Regions from separate parts of the Selenomonas sp. KH1T6 genome, predicted to be linked through region 1. Evidence: a T-box and tRNA genes for the amino acid it is inferred to sense, from the RefSeq annotation. Region 1 holds a T-box; the other holds one or more tRNA genes.
The links. The T-box of region 1 lies ahead of BLW59_RS06365 (valine--tRNA ligase). A T-box ahead of a tRNA ligase gene usually reads a tRNA of that ligase, here a tRNA-Val.
Positions count from the first base shown of each region.

Region 1 (6,626 bases):
CCTCATAGCCGGCGAGCTTTTCCTTCTCCCCTGCTACTACCTGCTCAGGAGCCTTGGAGAGGAACCCCGGGTTGGACAGCTTGCCGCTAAGGCGCTTGATCTCCTTCTGCAGTTTCTCCTGTTCCTTCTGGAGACGGGCGGTTTCCTTCTCCACATCAATCAGGCCCTTCAGCGGCAGGAAAATCTCCACGCCGCTTACCACACCTGCCATGGCGTTCTCGGGCTTTTCAGCTCCGGCAGGCAGGATGGTGATGGGCTCGGAGGAGGCCAGCTTGTCAAGGTAAGCCTGGTTCTCCGTAAAGACAGCACGCAAAGCCTCGTCACCCACCAGGAGAATCAGTTCGCTCTTCTTGCTGGGAGCAGCCCCTACTTCTGCCCGCATATTGCGGACAGTCTTGATGGTCTCCATGATGGCGGTCATGCGGTCTTCAATGTCGCCACTGATATAGGCTTCGTCACCTTCCGGCCACTGGGCCACCATGATGCTCTGCAGCTCATCGCTGTGGGGCACCTTCTGCCAGATTTCCTCGGTAATGAAGGGCATGAAGGGATGCAGGAGGCGCAGGGTGCCCTCAAGCACATGACTCAGCACATAGAGGGCGGTATTCCTGGCCCGGACATTTTCCTTGTCATAGAGGCGGGCCTTGGTGAGCTCGATATACCAGTCACAGAACTCACTCCAGATGAACTCGTAAATCATGCGGCCTGCTTCGCCCAGCTCAAACTTGTCCAGATTCTCCGTCACATCGCGGACCGTACGGGCATAGCGGGAGAGAATCCAGCGGTCAGCCAGGGTGTAGTCAGTCTCCTCAGGCTTGAAGCTCCTGTCGAAGCCCTCCAAGTTCATGAGCATGTAACGGGAAGCGTTCCAAAGCTTGTTGGCAAAGTTGCGGGCAGATTCCACACGCTCATCGTAGAAGCGCATATCATTGCCCGGGGTATTGCCGGTAATCAGCATGAAGCGCAGGGAATCGGCGCCGTATTTCTCAATGACCTCCATGGGATCAATGCCATTGCCCAGGGACTTGCTCATCTTGCGGCCCTGGCTGTCACGCACCAGACCGTGGATGAACACATGGCGGAAGGGAATGTCCTTGCCGAACTCCAGACCCATCATGATCATGCGTGCCACCCAGAAGAAGATGATGTCATAGCCCGTGACAAGGGTTGCCGTGGGATAGAAATGCTTCAAGTCCTCGGTTTCTTCCGGCCAGCCAAAGGTCTCAAAGGGCCAGAGGCCGGAGCTGAACCAGGTGTCCAGCACATCCTCATCCTGGGTGATATTCTTGCTGTGGCAGTGGGGACACTCCGTAAGGTCAGTGCGGGAAACATGGGTCTTGCCGCAGTCTGCACAGTACCAGGCGGGAATGCGGTGGCCCCACCAAAGCTGGCGGGAAATGCACCAATCACGGATATTCTCCAGCCAGTTCTCATAGATTTTCGTGAAGCGGGCAGGCACGAACTCGATGCGGCCGTCACGTACAGCCTCGATTGCCGGCTTGGCCAGAGACTCCATCTTCACGAACCACTGCTTGGAAACCAGGGGCTCGATGGTGGAATGGCAGCGGGAGCAATGGCCTACTGCATGCTCATGCTCCTCCACGGAAACCAGCACGCCGGTTTCCTCCAGCTCCTTCACCAGAGCCTTGCGGCACTCATAGCGGTCCATACCGTTGTACTTGCCGGCACCTTCCAGCATGTGGCCGTCATTGCCGATGACCTTCACCTGCTCCAGGTTGTGGCGCAGGCCCATCTCAAAGTCGTTGGGGTCATGGGCAGGGGTCACCTTCACGGCGCCGGTACCGAACTCCTTGTCCACGTATTCATCGGCAAAGAGGGGGATGCGGCGGTTCACGATGGGCAGGATCAAGGTCTTGCCAATCAGGTGCTTGTAACGCTCATCCTCGGGATGCACAGCCACGCCGGTATCGCCGAACATGGTCTCGGGACGGGTGGTGGCAATCTCCACATATTCCTCCGTGCCCTCTACCTGATAGCGCAGGTGCCAGAGGTGGCCATTCTCCGTCTCATGCTCCACCTCGATATCGGAAATGGCGGTGTTGCAGGAGGGACACCAGTTGGTGATGCGGGTACCCTGATAGATAAGGCCCTTCTCGTAAAGGCTTACAAAGACCTCACGCACAGCCCTGGAGCAGCCCTCGTCCATGGTGAAGCGCTCACGGTCCCAGTCAAGGGAGGAACCCAGGGAGCGCAGCTGGGACATGATGCGGCTGCCAAACTTTTCCTTCCAGTCCCAGACCCGCTCCAGGAACTTCTCACGCCCCAGGTCATAGCGGCTCAGGCCCTCCTCACGGAGCGCCCCCTCCACCTTGGCCTGGGTTGCAATGCCTGCATGGTCGCAGCCAGGCATCCAAACAGTGTTGAAGCCCTGCATGCGATGGTAGCGGATAAGGATATCCTGCAGGGTGTTGTCCAGGGCATGGCCCATGTGCAGCTGGCCCGTGACATTCGGAGGCGGGATCACCATGCTGTAAGGCTTCTTGCTCTTGTCCACCTCAGCGTGGAAGAACTTATTCTCCTCCCAGAACTGATACCATTTCTTCTCAAAGGACTGGGGGTCATAAACCTTGGGAATGTTGTTTTCCTGCTCCAAAACTTCGCTCATCTTTATCCTCCTACTCGCGGAACTATCCGCCACAAACTAAAAAAGCGCCCCCGCCCCAAAGGACGAAAGCGCGCACTTTCGTGGTACCACCAATGTTCCCGGGGAATCCCCGGCTCAAAGCCTTAACGCAGCCATACGTCCGCACTTACTCAAAGTTCAGCCCGGAAGCTCGGAAGCGACCTTCAAGCCCGCCGCACAGAAACTTCCACCAGCCGTTTCCTCTCTATAGTGCGAAGAGAGCCCTACTCCTCTCCGTCATCGCCTTGCTATTCATTTGACATGGCATTGATTCTATCACAAAATCCCCGCCTTGACAATGATTTTTAGGACCTCACACACCTGTCTCCTCCAAAACTCCCAGCTTTTCCAGCTCTTCCTTGATGGCCTCCAGCGCCTCTTCGTCCGGCACTCTCACCGTGTGCACATGGATTCCTCCGGTGACTATGGAAATAGGAGCCGCCTCACACTTCTGCATCTTCGTGAGGAAGTTCTTCACATCGCGCCTGCTGGTAAGAAGCAAGTCTGCCTTCAAGGGACCATAGACAGGATGCTCCACAATCACATCCAGCACCTCGCCCCCGTTATCCACGAAGGCCAACAGTTCCTGCTCCATCTCGTCCCTGTTGTGGCGGCAGATAAAGCTGACCAGAAGCCCCTCTGTCCCCTCACTTTCGGGTACAAAATATCCTCTGGGCGTGGCGTAGATTTTCTCCCCCTCTGCCCGGAGGATGCTGATATCCCCCACGATAATCTGGCGGCTAACCCCAAATTCCCGCGCCAGCTTCGTGCCGGAAAGAGGAGACTTGGCGTTCTTCAACCGCGCCAAAACCGCCGCCCTGCGTTCCTCTGTAGTCACATTCCATCCCCTGCCTAATCTGTTATTTACATAAATTATATACACATACAAACAGGCAGGCAAGCCCTAAGCTCACCTGCCCGTATTGGATAGGTCAGCCTGTCGCTCATCTCACTGCATGATTCCAGATTTCCCCCAAATATTTTTTTAGCTTTAGCAGGATTTCAGGCAGATATATAGAAAAAATATTATGTGAGTATTGTGACATTTTAGAAGGAGGTATTTTCTATGAAGTCACTCACTTTAAGGCTCCTGGCTGTGATGGCGCTGGCACTAATCTGGGCCATCGCGCTTCCCCAGGGAGCAGAAGCAAAACCACAGATCAAATTCACCATCGAACATGTCTATCTGCACACCGCGGGAGAGGCGGAGATTGTCGGTTACTTTGAGAACTCCGGGGATCAGGGAGCTTACGTCAAATGGACGGATCTCGACCTCACGCTCACTGCCGACAACGGACAGGAGATGTGGTCTGATTATGGCATTCGCCATTATGTGGAAGACATTTACGTTCCCGCAGGCGAATACATAGCGTACACCTACTACGTGCAGCATCCGGATATCCCTGAATATCACGGGAAATATCGTTATCGCTACCACACCAACACCCATTGGGAAAAAGCTGCCGGCTAAGGGAAAGGAATGCAGAAGATGAAAAAGACATTTTCAGGCAAAAAATTCCTCCTGGCCCTGGCCTTGGGCACAACCTGCCTGCTAGGCGGGAATCTGGCTGAAGCTGGTGCGAATGCGCCTTCTGTCCCCGCTTCTGTGCAGGAGGTCAATTCCCAAAGCCTCGACTCGGCTTTCCTGCAGGGCATTTATGGCAAATGGCAGGAAGAAGGAGTGCTTGATGCCCGCACCCTTATCATAAATGCCGATGGCACCTATGAGCTGGCCTATCGGGGCGGCGGCGTAAGCCATGGGACGGTGAAGGTATCCATGGATGAGCACCCCGATGGCTCGAAATCCTGCTGGTACAATTTTTATGAAGAAGATGGCACCCTGTGGATGGGGGCCGAAAGAGATGGCGAATATCCGGTGCAAACTGACTTGTATTCCGGGCATGATGGTGCCATGCACTTTGTCCGGCAGGAAAATGGCTGCCACGATACAGGCACAGGAGTGCACCCGGAGGACTATTCAGGCATATGGGCTTGCGGCAGGTGCAGTATGACCATCACGCCTGAGGGAAACGGCTACCTGGCAGAAATACAGTGGGCCAGCAGCGCTGCCGAAGGCTCGCGCTGGATCTTCCCCTGTACCTATGACAGCTACAGCGCCCAGCTTTTCTGCAACGGCAGGGGCAAGCGCATTGACTATGTGTGCGATGAGACTGGCACATGCAAGAATAAGATCATCTATCAGAACGGAAGCAGCACCTTTACCATGCGTGAGGGCGTGCTGTTCTGGCAGTCACCAGAGGAACCCAACTACACAGATATAGAGTTCAGACGGTAAACAGAGCAAGCGGAGCTGCTGCGCACATGATGCGCGGCAGCTCTTTTGACTGTGACTTACTTTGTGACTTACTTCCCCCAAAAGTCCCCTCCCACCTACGTCCCGAAACACCAAAAAACGGCCGCATGAGCAGTACGGCCGCCTTTTGGCTGTGTATTGTATTTAGGAGAGCTTAACGAAAGCCTATAGATAATATAGCATAGATGATAATCATTTTCAATACCTAAATGAAAAATATTTTCAAATGAGCATATTCACTGTCATATTGCTCTGTTCCGCAGGCGTGGGTGCCCTGTCCGGCAGCTTAGCCATACGCTCTTTAGCCAGCTCTAAAAGCTTCTTTGCCTTCGCCACCTCAGCCTCGTCACACATATTCTGCTTCAGTCCGTCCTCCACCTGCTGCAGATCTTCCTCCAGCAGGGCAATCACAGATTGCATATCCTCCTTTGTAGCGGCTGCTGCAATCTGGCGACGGCGTTTATCCTCGTTTATGGAGACGGTGCTCTTGGTGGACTCCAATGTCACTTCCCCATTTTCGTCAATGGTAATCTGCATTCCCTGGAAGCCCACCTCATCCTTGCGCTTGGCATAGCTTTCGCCTGCCGCTTTCAGTATATCGAACAATCTGTTCCTGCTTTCTTCATCTGTCAGACACTTCTGCAAGAACTTGCCGGAGATGCTGGCCATGCCGCCCTTGACGATGTCATAGTTTCCCTGCAAATACTTATACAATTCGTCCTTGTTGGCAAAACCGGAGCTATTATCAGCTTTTGCACTCTGCACCACCTTGTCCCTGACATCGCTCCCCTGCCTTTGCAAAGCCGCTAGCAGCCCCTTCGGCTCCTCGTCCGCCTTGGCAACTTGCTCCTTGCTCTTCTCCAATAGTTCCTGCCTGACCTTAGCCAAGGATTTTTTCTTCTGCTTTGGCTTACCCAGCATTTCCTCCCACCAGTTCTTCTTCTCTGAGCGTTTGAGGTGCGACTGATGGCGCTGGCTGCCATCGTTGCTTTCAGAAATACCCCAGCCGCGCAGACCGCCGTTGTCATCAATGATGAAGCCGTGGGATTTCATCTTCCTGCCCGGCATAATCCCGCTGTTGACGTCCGTATGGGCCACATCATAGATCAGGGCTTCATACTCCATACGCTTCTCCGGGTCCTGCTCCATCTGCTTGAGGATTTTGGGTGAGATGGACAGGTTGTTTGTCCCCGTGCCAGAGAACGGCCCTGTCCCCACGGTGATATTGAGACCGGGATATTTTTCCTTCAGCTCTTTCAGTCCCCCCTTCTCCTCCTTGTCTTCCTCTTTCTCCGCCCTGCGCGCCTTGGCAAATTCGTACGCCGCCTCAGACACATAGCTAGCTCCTACTTTCACAGGCATTTTCCTTACCTCCTTGTGCTGACGAACTCCTCTTTCCCTGTATATCGACCTGCAAACGCTGTTCTTAATAGGATTGGCGCGAACGGTTATATTTGCGGTGCGAACAGCATTGGAAGCAAGGAAGCTATGTGCTATGCTATAGCAAAGCGAGGTCTTAGCTATGACGAAACAAAACCTGCAATACTTCCTGCCTCCCCTCATCCTTATTATCCTGCTCTTTGCCATTGACATATCCTATCTCAGCCCCATAAACCCACAACCAGCTGCATCGTTCCCCCCTTTCCACACCAAAGACTTGAACGGGCA
Region 1 covers NZ_FNWN01000007.1:6,678-13,303, reverse strand. The annotation lists gene BLW59_RS06365 (valine--tRNA ligase) at 1-2,626, opposite strand, end outside; T-box leader at 2,682-2,894, opposite strand; gene BLW59_RS06360 (transcription repressor NadR) at 2,958-3,482, opposite strand; gene BLW59_RS06355 (hypothetical protein) at 3,711-4,115, shown strand; gene BLW59_RS06350 (hypothetical protein) at 4,134-4,940, shown strand; gene BLW59_RS06345 (DUF6033 family protein) at 5,181-6,320, opposite strand; gene BLW59_RS06340 (TlpA family protein disulfide reductase) at 6,481-6,626, shown strand, end outside.

Region 2 (6,626 bases), on a different contig from region 1:
TTATCATTTGAGCATAATCCTTGTTGGCAAACTCAGGATGCAGAAAGTTTGCGGGCTGGTCGCATACACCAAGAATTACTCCTTTCCCTGTATATCCCTTGGCATAGGCAGAAGCCGCATTCAAGAGATCAAGCCCGAAGCTTGCATAATACTCCGGTGTCTGAAAATCCGCCGCCTCCGCTGCCCAGGCATGACCATTGAAGAAAAAGCCCATGGTGAGGGCTGCCAAAATTGCCAGTTTTTTTGATCCTTTCATCTTTGTCACTCCTCGTAGGAAAGGCATTTGCATTATTGAAAGATACATCCTCATGGATCCTTCCTCTACGCAGAGGGGCTGACGGAGGTCCATGGCATCTTCAATGCAGGCGTAATTATCATAAAGCTAAGAATTCTACGCCATTGGTAAAGCCTCCTGCTGGAGGGGCTGAATTTCCTTTGGGTGCACGGTGGACAACCTGGAAGGGGGCCCCGGAGTTGGAGGATGATAGAAGCATAAAAATAGGGGGACAGGCCGCAAAAGCCTGTCCCCTTTATTTTTTTTATTAAAATACGCTCTCAGGCAGTGTCTCTTTCTGCACGTCAAGAGGGCTGCTGATGACCCGGGTGAGTCTCTCCTCATCGGTGTCGGCTTTCAGCTCCTCGAAGATCACGTCCATGCCCTTCAGGGTGGTGCCGTTGTTCTCACCGAAGAAAGTCCAGCTCTCATGCTTGTCTGCCAGGCTCTGACCGTCCTTGCTCCGCATGGTGAACAGGGAGAAGTATTCTGCCACATTGGCATTCTCCGCGCCGTTCTTGTTGATATTGATGCAGTTCAGAGTGATGAAATGGTCCAACTTTGACTCGTTTACAGGCACGTTCTTGCACCAGAAGTAAATGCTCTGGATATCTCCGTCCTTGTAGAGAATCCGCACCGTTTCCTTGTCAAAGAACCTGTTGAACCGCGCCTGCTCCCCGTTGGTATTTTCCGGTGCAGGCCAGGGAATCCACTGGGCTGCCTGAGCAGGGGCTGCAGAGAGCAGCAACAGGAGCGCCAGGGACAAAAACATTCTTTTCATCAGACTATTCCTCCTCCGAACAATATGCGTAGATTGCAACGAGAAGATTATATCATCTGTGGACATAAGTGGCTATGAAAAATTTGGAGGAAAAGAAGGATTCTTCAGGGGGGAGGGGAGAATGTTATGGGTGTAGTCGGTTTACAGCTGGGCGGAAAAGGGATGCGCTATGAAAAAGTTATTTTTGATTGCACTCATCTTCTTATTGGTGGCCGTGGGAGGGATTCTGACCATTCAAAGGTCCCAGACGGATAAGGATGTGATGGCCAGGACTACCAAAATCGGCGTGTTTATCAGCGGGGAGTGCCAGGACAGGAGCTGGTGCCAATCCCATTATGAGGCCCTGGAGTCCCTGAAGGATGAACTGAACCTGGAAATGATCTACAAGGAGAATGCTCCCGGGGATTGCTATGATGACATCAAGGAGCTGATTGAAAAAGAGGGATGCCGGATCATCATCGGCTGCAGCTTTGACTATGGCAAGGCCATGAAAATGGCTGCTGATGAATACCCGCAAATTTATTTCCTGCACGCAGGGGGCACTTATCATCAGGACAATTATTCCTCGTTCTTTGGGCGCATGTATCAGGCAAGATATTTGTCAGGCATTGTGGCGGGTAAGCAGACCAAGACAGGGGAACTGGGCTATATTGCCGCTTTCCCAAATTCGCAGGTGATTCGCGGCATCAATGCCTTCACCCTGGGAGTCAGGCGGGTACGACCGGATGCTGTGGTGCACGTGAGCTATTGCAAGTCCTGGACGGCTGATGCACCGGCCCTGGAGGCCTGCCGGAAACTGCTGGACGCTTTCCCCATTGATGTGGTGACAGTCCACACCAATTCCATGGCCCCCCATCAGGAGGCAGATGCCAGGGGTATATGGTCCATCGGCTATCACACGGACAATCGGGAACTGTTTCCCAATACATATCTGGTGGCCTGTGAATGGGACTGGCGCCCTTATTACCGTGAGCAGATAATGGACTGCCTGCAGGGCAAGTTCCACGGCAGGCAGGTCTGGACTTACAAGGATGAAGGGATGGTCAAGCTGTCTCCCCTTTCTCCCCAGGTGTCTGCGGACACCGCTGCGCTGGTGCGGGACGTCACCGATAAATTCAGCAAACGTGGCTTTGATGTATTTTACGGGCCCATCAAGGACAATAAGGGCAGCCTTCGCATCACCGAAGGAGCCTCCATGTCAGATGATGAGATGCTGAATGCCTTCGACTGGTACGTGGAGGGCGTCAGCGTCTATGAGTGAGATTGTCTGACATAGGCGTGCATGGAGACACGAAAATAGCCTCCCGGTTAACGACTCCGGGAGGCTTCTTTATGCAATATCCTAATATCCTTTGCATATTTGGATTGTAATATTTATCTGTTAGAAAAATAATATAACCATGACGTGATATTATAAGCAAGTGTGTGAAACCTGAGGAACAGATGTCAGGTAGAAGTTGATATGCTCAAAAACGCAAGTTTATCTCTGTTTCATAATCTTCTAGCCACGCCTTCCTTTTCTTGGCCAGATATTTCGCCCTATGCGATTGCTCCTTCTGTTTCCTCCGTTCACTGCTCTCAGCCTTTACTCTGCGGTGCTTTTCCGCCCCTGTCCTGTCTGCTTCCGGAATCAGGTTTGCTGGCAGACGGTAGACCGTCACCAGACGTTGGTCTTTGGTGAAGATATGCATAGCTTGGGCATATATCACACACTCGTGCCTTGGGCCGTTTTGTACCTTCTTGGCACTGAGGAAGCCGGCCAGGTCTCCTTCTACATCTTCCTCACGGAGGCCATATTTAAAGACCCGGTGCAGATATTCTTTATCGCTGGGCATGCTGGTGGAGATGCGCCGCCTCAGGCGTCTGGCACCGTGCTTGGTAAGGTCGGCCATACTATCACCTCATCAGCCATGGAAATTCTTGATTGTCAGCGAAGTAATATTTTAGTACAATAGTTCTAAGCTACAAAAACGGTAGGCGGTTAGTCCTCTCATCAAAGCTGGCGTTCAAAGCGCGTGGTCGATCGGCAGATGGGAGGTGATGGTATGGACAACATGACGCTTCAGTTGTTACTGATTCTTCTGATTATCCTTGCCGTCAACAACAGAAAGAAATAACCGCCCGTAGTCTCGCAAACTTTGGCGGTTAATCTTTGGATTATACAAAAGAGTTGAGGGCTGACCGTTTACCAGTAGCCCGCCTCCTGTTCGCAGCAGGAGGCTTCTTTTGTTTACATTATAACACTTGTTGACATAAGTGGCAACGAGTCATATAATTAGGGCATAAAGTCTAGTAACGAGATGGTGTAGGCCGTGGGGAGTAGTTAACCCTGCGGCTTTTCGCTTTTTAGGAAAATGAAAATTTTTTCTTGACATTGCCATCGAAACCGTGTATTATATTTCTTGTGTTCAGCAATGGGGTTATAGCTCAGTTGGTTAGAGTGTCTCGTTGACATCGAGGAGGTCACAAGTTCGAATCTTGTTAACCCCACCATTTGCTCGCCTAGCTCAGTTGGCTAGAGCATCTCCGTCACATGGAGGGGGTCGGGGGTTCGAATCCCTCGGCGAGCACCATTTGTAAATACAGGAGGCCGCAAGGCCTCCTTTTTCGTATCCTTATTTATCTTCCCACGCCTCCACAATCTCTTCCAAAGGCTCCTGCAGGCTTCTGTACATTTCCAGCAGCCCGGGGGTCTTTTCTGCTATAAGGCTGTTGTTTGCTTCCTTGCCTGCCATTTCCAGCTGGAAGGCAAGGTCTGAGAGGGATTTTGCGCCTACGATGCGGGAGGTGCTTTTCAGGGAGTGCACCAGGATGGTGTAGTTCTTGAGGTCCTGCTCCTGCCAGGCTTTTTCGATTTTCTTGGACTTGGAGCCGATGGAGGCGGAGAAGATGGAGAGGGTTTCCATGTAGTCCTCCTCGCTGCCGCAGTATTCGATGCCGGACACGGGGTCGATGGCTTCCAGCTCGAAAAGGGCAGTGGGCAGGATATCCGAAGTTTCCTCTGGGGGCGGTGTTGCTGTCCCTTCCTCTGTCACCAGCTGTACCTTTTCTTTGGGCAGGTAGTGTATCATCATGCGCTCCATGTCCAGGATATTGACGGGCTTGGGCAGATAGTCGTCAAAGCCTGCTTTCAGCATACGCTCCCTGTCACCGGCGATGGCGCTGGCGGTGAGGCAGACGATGGGGGTGGCTTTGGCTTTTTCCGGGTAAAGCTCGTAGAGCTTTTTCAGGGTCTCGATGCCGTCCATTTCCGGCATGCGGTAGTCCAGGAAGATGATGTCGTAGTCCGCAGCGCCGAATTTCTCGATGCACTCCCGGCCGCTGGCAGCTGTCTCTGTGAGGAGCTTGGTCTTTTTCAGGAGCCCCACTATCACCTTCAGGTTCAGGGGGGTGTCGTCAACCAGCAGCACCCGGGCCGTGGGGGCCAGGAAGCTGAGATGCTTCTTGACTGTCTCGCCGATGATGGGGGTGCTGCCAAGGTCGAATTCGCCTATCTCTGTGCTGTCCACTATCTGCTGGCCCACGGTGAAGGAAAAGACGGAGCCCTGGCCGTAGGTGCTCTGCACCTGCAGGTCGGCCCCCATGAGCTTCAGCATGCGGGAGCTGATGGCCAGGCCCAGCCCGGTGCCCTCGATGCTGCGGGTGCGGATGACATCAAGCCGGTCAAAGGCTGAGAACAGCTTGCCAAGTTCCTCGTCTTTGATGCCGATGCCCGTATCTTTCACCGCCACCTCGATGGATACATCGTGGCCTTTTTTATGGGTCACCTGCATTTTCAGGGTCACGGTGCCCTTTTCTGTGTACTTGGCGGCATTGGTCAGCAGGTTGGTGATGACCTGCTTCAGCCGCAGCTCGTCACCGAAAAGCCGGGTGGGCAGGCTGGGGTCGATTTCCAGCCGGAAAATCAGGCCCTTTTCCTCCAGGCGGAATTTCACCAGATTGGCAAGATCTGAAATGAAGGTGCGGGTGTCGTACTCTGCCTCGATGAGCTCCATGCGGCCCGCCTCGATCTTGGAGAAATCCAGGATGTCGTTGATGATGCTCAGGAGGCTGGTGCCCGCTGCGCCGATATTGTGGGTGTACTCCAGGATGTTCTTGTCGTGGCTCTCCCGGCGTATCAGCTCGTTCATGCCCAGGATGGCGGTGATGGGGGTGCGTATTTCGTGGCTCATGTTGGAGAGGAAATTCGTCTTGGCGCGGTTGGCTTCCTCTGCCGCCTTGAGGGCCTGGCGGGTGGCCTCGCTCTGCTCCAACAGCCTTTCCTGCAGGGCGATTTTTTCCTCCAGCTGCTGCTGTCTGATGCGGGCCTCGGCTTCCTCTTTGACGCGCTCTCTTTTTTCCGTGATGTCTGATATGAAGACGAAATAGACGCCGCCGTGGGTCTTTGTATTGGAAAAATGGCCGTAGTCGTCTACCCAGCGAACCTTGCCGTCCCGGCGGATAATGCGGTACTCCACATAGTCCATGCCCTCGCTGCTCTTTTCTATCTGCTCATCGATGGAGCTGGAGATTGCTTTATAGTCATCGGGGTGTACCATGCCCTTGAAGGTATAGCCCGTCAGTTCCTGGAATTCCGCAAGGTCCTGGCAGCCGAAGATTTCAAAGACTGTCTTGTTGGCATAGAGGATCTCTTCGGGCTGCTCAGCCTTGTAGATGAAGAAGCCCCCGGGCATGTGCCGCCCGATTTCCTCCACCACCTTGAAAGCCTCGCTGCCCAGCTCATAGTTGCCGTTGAACATGGGTAGTACCTCCCTCGTGTTTTGTTGGATTTATGTCGTTAATATAATTATAAAGCCATTGTGCAAATTTTTCTACAGGCAAAATATTCAGCCAGGGGCAGGATTTGGGTGGGCTTTGGCGAAGTGTGCAAAGAGATAATCTGCCCTTCGGGAGGAGTGGGACTATGGAGAAAGTCATATACATAGAGAAGAAGCAGTACCTGGTGGACCGGGCAGTGGAAAACAATCTGCGGGAGGCTGGCTTCCAGGTGCTGAAGGTGGCCGAAGACCTGGAGGAAGTGAACCGCTGCCGCCATGAGGCGGAGATTTTCGTCTATAACCCGGCTGAGGACAGCAGCGAAGCCAGGAAGCTGGTGCCATACCTGGCCAGTCTCTGCCGGGACAGCAAGAAATCCCTGTGCCTTTTGGGCAGTAAGGATTTCCTGGAGGAAATGAAGGCCCTGCCCGAGGGGGCGGGCATCACCCGCACCTACATCGCGCCGGTGGATATGAAGAAGCTGGCGGCAGATGTGGTGACGCTGGCCAAGGGGCAGCAGGAATACAGGCGGCGCAAGCAGGTGCTTATCGTAGATGATGATGAGGATTTCCTGGCCATCATGACCCGCTGGCTTAAGAACGCCTATGATGTAGAGGGACTGCAGTCCGGGGAGGAGGCCCTGGACTATCTGGCTTTTGAGCAGCCGGACCTGGTGCTGCTGGACTATGAGATGCCGGAGATGGATGGCTATGAGGTGATGGAGCGCATCCAGAAAAATCCCGTCACCGCCAGGATTCCCATCATCTTTCTGACGGGCATCAACGACCGGGAAAGCGTCATGCGCATCATCAAGCA
Region 2 covers NZ_FNWN01000053.1:3,577-10,202, reverse strand. The annotation lists gene BLW59_RS16265 (S8 family serine peptidase) at 1-256, opposite strand, end outside; gene BLW59_RS16260 (hypothetical protein) at 543-1,055, opposite strand; gene BLW59_RS16255 (BMP family ABC transporter substrate-binding protein) at 1,225-2,316, shown strand; gene BLW59_RS16250 (hypothetical protein) at 2,522-2,947, opposite strand; tRNA gene BLW59_RS16245 (tRNA-Val) at 3,472-3,548, shown strand; tRNA gene BLW59_RS16240 (tRNA-Val) at 3,552-3,628, shown strand; gene BLW59_RS16235 (PAS domain-containing hybrid sensor histidine kinase/response regulator) at 3,671-5,794, opposite strand; gene BLW59_RS16230 (response regulator) at 5,959-6,626, shown strand, end outside.
Region 2: it encodes a tRNA-Val, which carries the amino acid that the T-box ahead of BLW59_RS06365 (valine--tRNA ligase) is inferred to sense. The anticodon was not compared.